Regions from separate parts of the Rhodococcus sp. FW305-130 genome, predicted to be linked through region 1. Evidence: riboswitches for the same ligand, from Rfam matches in the RefSeq annotation. Region 1 holds a riboswitch; each other region holds the start of a gene.
The links. Region 1 has a riboswitch for cobalamin ahead of AC3WQS_RS06665 (ABC transporter substrate-binding protein). Riboswitches for the same ligand answer to the same signal wherever they lie in the genome.
Positions count from the first base shown of each region.

Region 1 (3,247 bases):
CCCACGAATACCGGAACCGCCGCAGCGACGATGCCGCCGAAGATGAAGACCAGCAGCACCAGAGTGATCGGAATGGCGATGGCTTCGGCGACCACCAGGTCTTTCTCCAGCTTGGTGTTGAAGGCAACGCCGACGACGGTATTGCCCGCGAATTGTGCCTCGGCACCTTCAACTTCGAGCTTCGGCAAGAGATCGGCGAAAGTGGCCGGTGTGACGCCCGAGTCCGGTGCCAACGTGATCGCAACGGCCGCCATGGATCCGTCGTTCGAGAGCAGGCTGGCCTTGGCCGCGGCGTCTGTTCCCCAATACGACTTCACCGACGCGGTCGGCACTTCCGTTTTGAACTGGTCGACGGCGGCCGTTACTGCCGGCCCGATGTCGTCGAGGGTCTTACCGTCGGTGGGTGAGTAGATCGCGATGATGTCCGGGGTCTGCGGCCCGAGATTGTCTTCGATGATGTCCGCAACCTTCGCGGAGTCGCTGCCCGGATCGATGAAGCCGCCCTGGCTGAGCTTGCCGAACACTCCGAGTCCCCACACCCCACTGATGAGAACTATCAGAACCGCGAGGCTCAGTACCCACCATTTCCGGGCGACGACGGTTTGGGCCCAGCGTGTCATGTATCAACTCCGGTGTGTGGGGGCGTCTGGCCAGATCGACTGTAGTGGGCGTTTGGTCTTGAATCGGAAACGTCATGCATACTGCTCGAAGCACTTGCAAGCCACGTGTGTGGGGGAAGCCGGTCCGAATCCGGCGCTGACCCGCAACGGTAGGTCGATTCTCGGTAGTCACCGAGCGTCGGCAAGCCCGATTACCCACCGCGCGGTGTGCGACATCCATTCGTCGTGGTCTACGAAAAGGAAGTCCAGCAGGAGCTCTGGCCGAGTATCAGTGTGCGGGCGGAGTTGTCTGTCGGATTCTCATTCGTGGCTCAGAGCCCTTACGAGGTCCCCGTGTCACTTCAGTTCTCCCCGTCCCGCGCCGCCGCTGTTCTCATCGCGGTCGCCTTGGTTTCGGCAGGTTGTTCCAAAGGCCAGGAATCAGAGTCCGCGTCTGCTGCGGAATCCTTCGCACAGCCTGTGTCCGTGACCAACTGCGATCGAGAGATGACCTTCGACTCGCCGCCGCAGCGCATCGTGTCTTTGAACGGGCATGTCACCGAGGTGCTCATCGAAATCGGTGCGGGTGACCGGATCGTCGGTCGGGCGTACAGCGACAATCCGCCAACTGCGGAGACCGCCGATGCATTCAACAAGATTCCCAGCCTCTCCGATACGTTCCCCAGCATGGAGCAGGTTCTCGACGTCGATCCGGACTTCGTGGTCGGAGGAATGACCAGTGCCTTCAACGAGAAGCAGGGCCGTTCCCGAGACGCTTTCGGCGAGCGCGGAATCAACACCTTCCTCTTCTCGGAATACTGTGGCACCGGTTTCCCCGACATCGGATTGCTCGAGAACGACTACACGCAACTCGGTCGAGTCCTGGGCGTTGAAGATTCCGCCCGCGAGGTCGCAGAGGAGATCAGCGATGGTCTCGATTCCGTCCGCGCTTCGGTCGGGGACGCGGCGCCGGTACCGACCTTCTTCTACGACAGTGGTGACCAGGTTCCGACGACTATCGGCGGAGTCGGCGTCGGTCAATTGGTCGCGGAATACTCCGGTGTCTCGAACATCTTCGCCGAAGGGACAAAGCCCTACATCGACGCATCGTGGGAAGCTGTTGCCGAGCGTGCACCCCAGGCGATCGTGGTCATCGACTACGGCGACAAGACGGCCGAGCAGAAGATCGACTTCCTCCGTGCCCAGCCGTTGATGGCGACCACCCCTGCTGTGCAGCAGAACCGGTTCGTCGTGGTTCCTCTCGCGGACCTGTTCGAGAGTTCACGGTTGGTGCGTTCGGCACAGACCATCGCGACGGCCTTCCATCCGGGCGCTGACGCGGCGAAGTGACCCGCACGCGTTACGGGTACGGCGCCCTACTTGTCGGCTTGGCGGTCGCCTTGGCGATCGTCCTGGGGTTGGCCGTCTCCTTGGGATCGGTTCGCATTCCCGTCGGTGACGTCTGGGCGATAGTCGGAGCCCGTTTGGCGCCAGGGACTTTCGAAACGTGGTGGACCGCGGCGCGGGAGTCGATCGTGATCGACTCCCGCCTGCCACGTGCACTCACGGCTGCGGTCGTGGGTGCTTCCTTGGCGATGTCGGGTGCTGTTGCTCAGGCTGTCACACGGAATCCTCTTGCCGACCCGTATCTGCTCGGAGTTTCGTCGGGTGCGGGATTCATGGTGGTGCTCGTGTCGGTGCTGGGTTTCGGCGCCGGCCTCCTCGGGGTTTTCACGATTCCGGTCGCAGCATTCGTCGGGGCGATGATCCCGTTGTTTCTCGCACTGCTGATCGGCGGCCGGTATCCGCAGCCGACCGCGATCATTTTGGTGGGTGTAGCGCTCGCCCAGATATTCTCGGCGCTCATCACCTTTTGCATCCTGGTGTTGGCCGATGATCGGCACGTGACGTCGGTGATGCACTGGATTGCCGGCGGATTCGGTGATGCGCGATGGTCGACGCTGATCTTCCCGACGATCGCACTGGTCGTCGTCGGCACGGCCCTTCTGTTCAGTTCGCGGTGGATGGACGTCTTGCAGACCGGTGACGACGGGGCTGCAGCACTCGGTATGAACGTCCGACGGTTCCGAGTGTTGTCCTTGCTTGCGGTCTCCGTACTGGCGGGCGCGGCAGTCAGCGTTGCCGGTGGAATCGGATTCATCGGCCTCCTGATCCCACATCTGGCCGGTTTCATCGTCGGCACCAGAGCAATTCGACTGCTCCCTGCTGCAGCCCTTCTGGGCGCCGTCGCGATGGTTGCCGCGGATACCGCTGCGCGCTCGGTGGCACAATCCACCGAAGTTCCGGTCGGAGTGATCACCGCCCTCGTGGGTGCACCGATCTTCGTCTGGATGCTCTACCGGCAGTATCGGAGGCTCGAACAGTGACGCAGACCAGAACAGTGACACAGGCCAGAACAGAGACACTCCCGAAGGACGCCGAAGCTGCGCCTCTGCTCGAACTCGTCGAGACCCGGGCGCGGCTTGGCAACCGCGAAGTCTTGCGCGGCATCACTTTCGCGGTGACGTCCGGTGAAATACTGGGCTTGGTCGGACCCAACGGCAGTGGCAAGACGACGGCGCTGCGCTGCTGCTACAACGCTTTGACTCCGACAGGTGGCGCAGTTCTGATCGATCAAGCCGACTCGA
Region 1 covers NZ_JBYTAP010000002.1:119,289-122,535, forward strand. The annotation lists gene AC3WQS_RS06660 (MMPL family transporter) at 1-620, opposite strand, end outside; cobalamin riboswitch at 690-837, shown strand; gene AC3WQS_RS06665 (ABC transporter substrate-binding protein) at 954-1,949, shown strand; gene AC3WQS_RS06670 (FecCD family ABC transporter permease) at 1,946-2,986, shown strand; gene AC3WQS_RS06675 (ABC transporter ATP-binding protein) at 2,983-3,247, shown strand, end outside.

Region 2 (3,247 bases), on a different contig from region 1:
CCTCACGTTCGGTTCGCTGCCGTACCGGATCATGCACGAGTTCCAGATCCCGGTGTACGACGCAATCCGTGAGCGCGACAAGGATTTCTACGATCGCCTCGAGAAGGCGGGCTTCGAGCACGACTGGGGTGACGACGGTTCAGGTCTGTTCATGAAGTACCTACGACGCGGCTCGGGTTACTACATCGACGTCGGCGCGGCCGAACTGGTCGCGAACGGGGACATCAAGCTCGCGCACGGCAACATTCGTGAGCTGACCGAGAACAGCGTGATCCTCGAAGACGGTACGGAATTGCCTGCCGACGTGGTGGTCTACGCGACCGGCTACGGCTCGATGAACGGCTGGGTGGCGGATCTGATCGGCCAGGACACCGCCGACAAGGTCGGCAAGGTGTGGGGCCTGGGCTCGAATACCACCAAGGATCCGGGACCGTGGGAAGGCGAGCAGCGCAACATGTGGAAGCCGACGCAGCAGGAAGCGCTGTGGTTCCACGGAGGCAATCTGCACCAGTCGCGCCACTACTCGCTGTACTTGGCGTTGCAGTTGAAGGCGCGCTACGAGGGCATCCCGACGCCGGTGTACGGACTGCAGGAAGTGCATCATCTGAGCTGAAATAGAACTGCTGTGCGCCTTTATTAACCGCCCGCGGTTAATAAAGGCGCACAGCAGGATCAGCGAAGGGCGTACTTCTTTGCTACTTCGGTGTTCTTGGTCGCGCGCTCGGTGAGGAAGGCGAATGCCAACCCGAGTACGAGCCAGAGCGTCGCCTGCGTAGCGAGCGAGGAAAGTCGGAACTCCCACAGCAGAGTTGCCGGGAAGTCCTCGCCCACCTCGTTGATGCCGGGAAGCGAGACGTAACCGATCGTGGCGATCACCAGGAACGCAGCCACCGGAGCAGCGATGCGCACGCTGAGGAACTCGTGCCCGGAAACTGCCTTTGCCGCCGCTGCTGCCGCGGTGACGGACAGTAGCCCGAGAATCACGGCGGCCAGCCACAGCAGTGTGCGCTGGTTGATGGTGTCGGGATCTCCGACGGCCGGCGGATTGGCCGGGTACTTGAAGAAGGGCACGGCCTCGATGGCCAGCCAACCACCGACGGCGATGGTGATCGCCAACAACGGCCCGGACATTCCGGTGAGTCGTCGAGCGTAATTGGCAACGACCGAGAAGATCGCCCCGAGTGCCAGTCCGGCCAGCGCTGTGGCCAGGAACAGCCCGGCGCGCTGCCCGTCGCGGCTCACCAGTGGTTCTTCTTCGTCACCGTGCGAATGCCCAGCGGCTTCGCCGGCAACCTCACCGGTGGCGCTGTTGGCTTCTTCGATCGCAATGGCGGCATTGACGTGCGGTTCACCCAGCACGAATGCAACTCCGCCGGCAAGGATGCCTGCGATCAAACCAGCCAACAAACCACGAATGAGAAGCTTCGTGAAATTGTCGACTAGTGGCACGGCAGGCCCATCAAGTGTCGACCGTCGTGCATCAATTCATGCATGTACATGCCGGTGCGAGAGATAGCGCCCTGGTCGAATCCGACCAGGTAGAGAGCGAGCATCGCGAACAGAACTACTGCAGCGGCGAGGAAAGCAAGACGAGTCGAATCGATCGACGTATCGGGAGAATAGGCGAGAGCCATCGAAGCCTCCTGGGATTTTCGCGTCCCCTAGGTCCATGCGATGGCCGAAGTGTCTGGCTGTCGAAATAGTCGTGCCGAAAAAGGCACTTCACCTCGAATTACAGTGGCGCGACCGCTCCGGGCTTTCACCGGATTCCTGTCGGACCATCGCGTTTACATGCGAACTTTTGCACTACTGCCCGCACCGTGTCAACGCGTAAGCCGAGATGACCGTCGATTGTGCCCGCCAAGGCGGGCACAATCGTTCTAGATCAGCTCTTTGCGGCGACGTCCAGAACAACTTCGAACTCGAGCAACGACGCACCCGAAGCGACGGGCTTCGCACGCTCGCCGGAATGGGCTTCGCGGGCAGGGCCGTCACGCCAATCGGCGAACGCCTGCTCGGACTCCCACTGCGTCACCACGAAGTAGCGGCTCTCACCTGCGGTGGGGCGGAGGAGTTGGAATCCGAGAAAGCCCGGGGAGTTCTCGACTGCATGAGCGCGTGCTGCGAAGCGCTTCTCCAGTTCGGGGCCGGCGCCCTCGGGGACCTCGATTGCATTGATCTTCACGACTGCCATGCAAGCGACATTACCCGCGCACCTTCACCGCGTACCGTGACACTCGTGTTGCATGACGAAGGTGGAACAGGACAACCGATTCTGTTGTTGCACGGCCTCATGGGCAGCTCGAGGACGTGGCGACGCCAGGTGCCCTGGATCCGCGAGTTCGGCCACGTCTACACGTTCGACGCCGCCGGTCACGGCCGGCCCGCGCCGTCAGAGCTGACCACCGAGGCATTCGTCGACGACCTGGCATCTGCCGTTGCGTCCATCGAGGAGCCGATGATCGTGATCGGCCATTCGATGGGGGCTCTGCACGCGTGGTGCTTCGCCGCATCGCATCCCGAAAAGGTTTGTGCACTGGTCCTCGAAGACATGGCTCCGGATTTTCGCGGACGCACCGCCGCGGATTGGGCTCAGATGATCTCGGCGTGGCCGCAGCCGTTTGCTTCCGAGGACGCGATGAAGGAATTCTTCGGGCCCGTCGCCGGCCAGTACTTTCTCGACTCTTTCGACCGCCGCGACGACGGGTGGTACCTGCACGGCGAGGTGTCGACCTTCCGCGACATCTCGGAGGAGTGGGGCACGAGGCATTTCTGGGATCAGTGGAAGGCGATCGACGTGCCGACCTTGCTGATCGAGGGAGAGTTCACCATCACCCCCGAGGGACAGATGCGAGAGATGGCCGAGAGGCCGGGAACTCGGTACGTACGTATTGCCGACGCAGGCCACCTGGTTCACGACGATCAACCGCAGCGCTATCGCGAAGTGGTGACGGAATTCCTTCAGACGGTGAGCTGACTGCGGATCGACGCGCCCACCTGCTCCAGTTCGACGGCTCGCCTGGCCAGGAGTCCGGCAGCGAACTTCGCCTTGTCGCCGCGATGGCGGGGGACGACGTGGAGGTGCGAGTGGAACACGGTTTGGCCCGCGGCACGCCCGTCGTTGACGAGAAAGTTGACTCCGTCAGCGGCGATGTCGCAGCGGCGTAGAGCTCCGGCGATGAGCGTGCCGACGCGGAACATCTCTGCGCCCTCGTGGCTTTCGAGAGCATCGAGGTTTTCTGCATGA
Region 2 covers NZ_JBYTAP010000003.1:141,447-144,693, forward strand. The annotation lists gene AC3WQS_RS10675 (flavin-containing monooxygenase) at 1-613, shown strand, start outside; gene AC3WQS_RS10680 (CbtA family protein) at 673-1,449, opposite strand; gene AC3WQS_RS10685 (CbtB domain-containing protein) at 1,440-1,634, opposite strand; cobalamin riboswitch at 1,660-1,798, opposite strand; gene mhuD (mycobilin-forming heme oxygenase MhuD) at 1,886-2,194, opposite strand; gene AC3WQS_RS10695 (alpha/beta fold hydrolase) at 2,240-2,977, shown strand; gene AC3WQS_RS10700 (HIT family protein) at 2,962-3,247, opposite strand, start outside.
Region 2: it holds a riboswitch for cobalamin, as region 1 does, so the genes downstream of both, AC3WQS_RS10685 (CbtB domain-containing protein) here and AC3WQS_RS06665 (ABC transporter substrate-binding protein) in region 1, are expected to answer to the same signal.

Region 3 (3,247 bases), on a different contig from region 1:
ATGCGAGGGATCGAGCAGACAGGTGGCGACGACGGCGTCGGCCAGACCGGTCCGCGCGGCTACCTCGTAGGCCAGCAGACCGCCGATGCTGGCGCCCAACAACACCAGCGGCCGATCGTCGGCTGCCTTCTCGGCCCGGACGAGATCGCAGAGGAGATCGACCCACTGCTCGTACCGGACGCCGGCGGGATCGGCTACGACGGTGTCGCCGTACAGCGGAAGATCGGGGAAGAGGACTTCGGCTCCGAGTTTCACGCCGATCCCGGCGAACGGCCACAATGCGCCCGAGTAGCCGCCGGCGCCGTGGATGCCGAGAACACGAACCGGCGCGTCTGGAACCACTGCCCGTGCGACGTGGACGGTGTTGCCGTTCCACTCCCACCACGTCGGGGTCGGCGCCGGCATGTGGTCGGTGTACCGGTCGGGCATAAACTTCGAGTAATCGGCGCTGGTCACCTACACAATTCTCGGTACCGGCGTCGCGGCTGACAACTCGCATCGGAGGACCGTGTCGACTCGGCGGAAAAGGCCCTCCCAGCAGCGCTCGAGGGCTACCTACGACGCGATCCTGGAGGCAGCTACTCGCGTTTTCGCGTCGGAGGGCATGGCAGCGACCACCAACCGGATCGCTGACGAGGCAGGGGTGTCGGTGGGCTCGCTCTACCAGTATTTCGGCGACAAGTACGAGATCCTCGCGGAGTTGGCGAACCGTCACGTGAGTGCTGCGCGGGAGAGTTTTGCGCTCTGCCTTGCCGACATCGTCGAGCGTGAACTCACCCCGGACGAGGCCGTCCGGATGTTGGTGGAGTGCGCGGTCGAAGTGAACAGTAAGCCGCGAGAGTTCTTTCACCTGCTCTACGATCAGGTTCCGCGTACGCGTGAGCTCATCGCGCAGGTCGAAGGAATGAATCGGCAACTGGTACTGGGTTTTTCGGAGTACTTGCAGAGCCGCGGTTTCAGTGCGGACGATGCGTTGTTGACGTCGCGGTTGACTGTGACTGCCGTGGACAGCCAGGTGCATCGGGTTGTGCTGGAATCGGATTCACCCGAAGAACTTCGAGTGCGAACGGAAGCCGTCGTGCGGCAGGCGAGATCGATGATCGCGTCGGAATCCTGATCCGGTGTGCGGAATGGTGACCACAGTCCGTTATGGTTCTGACGTCATCATCGAGGTAATGGGAAGTCGGTGCAATTCCGGCGCGGTCCCGCCACTGTGAGGTCGTCCCTGCGTCGACCGTAGCCAGATACCACCCTCGTTGACGTTGTGTCATGCCACGAGGATGGATCGGTCACACCATGAATGCTGTTGGCGGAGCTCTGTCTCCACCTACCCACCTGCCTTCGCCGAAGGCTGGTGCGCCTCGAGGACGGCTCAGTCCGGGTATCGTGCTGCCCGCTCTGCTGGTCGTCACCGTGCTCTCTGCTGTGTGCGCGTTGGCATTCGGATCCGAGATGCTCCCCGTGTCCACTGTGGTGGACGTGGTGCACTCGCGCTTCGGGGGCCCACCCGTCACGCGTTCCGAACTTGCGATCGTGTGGGGGATCAGAGCACCTCGGGTACTGCTCGGTCTGGCCGTCGGCGCTGGTCTTGCCGTCGCCGGCGCGGTGGTGCAAACCCTCGTCCGTAACGCTCTCGCCGATCCCCACCTGCTGGGAGTGTCGTCCGGCGCGAGTGTCGGTGCCACCGCCGTCATCACCACCGGACTGTTCGCCGGCGCGGGAGTGTGGGCGCTCAGTTTCGGCGCGATGATCGGGGCGTTGGGAGCTGCGATTCTCGTCTTCACCATCGCGACGCTGCAAGGCGGTATCACTCCACTGCGATTGGTTCTGACCGGCACCGTCACCGCATCCGCCCTGTCGGCGATCGCGAGTTTTCTGGTGCTGCGTACCAATGATTCCCAGGCCGCGCAGTCCGTATTGTTCTGGCTCCTGGGAAGTTTGGCCGGGGCATCCTGGGACAAGTTGTGGGCGCCGGTCGTCGTAGTGTTCCTGCTGACGGCAGCGGTGTTCGCCCTGCACGGTTGGCTGGATGCGCTGGCGGCCGGACCGGACGTCGCGGCTTCGCTCGGTATTCCCATCCGAACCCTGCGAAACGTGCTGTTCGGCGTGCTGGCAGCGTTGGTCGGCACGATGGTTGCGGTGTCCGGCGCGATTGCCTTCGTAGGCTTGGTCATACCGCACGTCACACGCATGCTTGTCGGAGCCAGACATCGAGTGGTGTTGCCGGCGGCAGCGCTGATCGGCGCGTCGTTCCTGGTGTGGGTCGACGTCGTGGCGCGGACCTCGTTGCGGCCGACCGAGATCCCGCTGAGCGTGGTGACCGGGGTGATCGGTGCCCCGCTGTTTCTCCTGCTTCTCGGCCGTCGGCGCTACCGATTCGGTGGCAGTTCGTGAGCGCCCGCGCCCTGGCGGTGACCGCGTCCGGAGTCGTCGTCCGCATCGACCGCCGAACCGTCGTCAAGGGCGTCGACATCGCGGCGGACGCCGGTGCAGTAGTAGGCGTCGTCGGTCCGAACGGATCGGGCAAGTCGACTTTGTTGCGTGCGCTTGCCGGTCTCGGACCGATCGCTGACGGTGACGTCCGCGTCGGCGGCGAGTCCGTGCACGCGATGTCCGCGCGTTCGCGGGCCAAAGCCATTTCTTTTGTGGCGCAGGAAGAGCAGAGTCCCGCCGATTTGTTGGTTCACGAGTACGTGACTCTGGGGCGCACGCCACATACAAAGCCCTGGAGTGTCGGCGGAAAGCACGAGAATGCCGTCGTTGATCGTGCTCTGGGCGAGGTCGGAATGATCGAGCACAGGCTCTCTTCGATGGACACGCTTTCCGGCGGCGAGCGTCGGCGGGTATTTCTCGCCCGAGGTCTCGCGCAGGACGCCGGCGTGCTCATCCTCGACGAGCCGACCAATCATTTCGACATCCGGCATCAACTCGAACTGCTCGATCTGGTCCGGTCGTTGGACCGGACGGTGATCATGGCACTGCACGACCTCGATTTGGCTGCGGCAGTGTGCGATCGGGTGCTCGTGCTCGCGGATGGAGTGGCCAGGGCGTTCGGACATCCATCCGACGTACTCACCACCTCGGTGGTGGCAACTGTCTTCGGCGTCGAGACTTTCGAGCTCGTGAACCCCGCGACAGGCCGTTCACACCTCGTATTCGAATCACGAAATTCTCAACTACAACAATCATTTTCGGAGAGTGCACTTTGATACATGTCAAGACCCGAGCGTCGTTCGGTGCGGTTGTA
Region 3 covers NZ_JBYTAP010000003.1:568,788-572,034, forward strand. The annotation lists gene AC3WQS_RS12595 (alpha/beta hydrolase) at 1-456, opposite strand, end outside; gene AC3WQS_RS12600 (TetR/AcrR family transcriptional regulator) at 605-1,117, shown strand; cobalamin riboswitch at 1,134-1,269, shown strand; gene AC3WQS_RS12605 (FecCD family ABC transporter permease) at 1,387-2,394, shown strand; gene AC3WQS_RS12610 (ABC transporter ATP-binding protein) at 2,391-3,209, shown strand; gene AC3WQS_RS12615 (ABC transporter substrate-binding protein) at 3,206-3,247, shown strand, end outside.
Region 3: it holds a riboswitch for cobalamin, as region 1 does, so the genes downstream of both, AC3WQS_RS12605 (FecCD family ABC transporter permease) here and AC3WQS_RS06665 (ABC transporter substrate-binding protein) in region 1, are expected to answer to the same signal.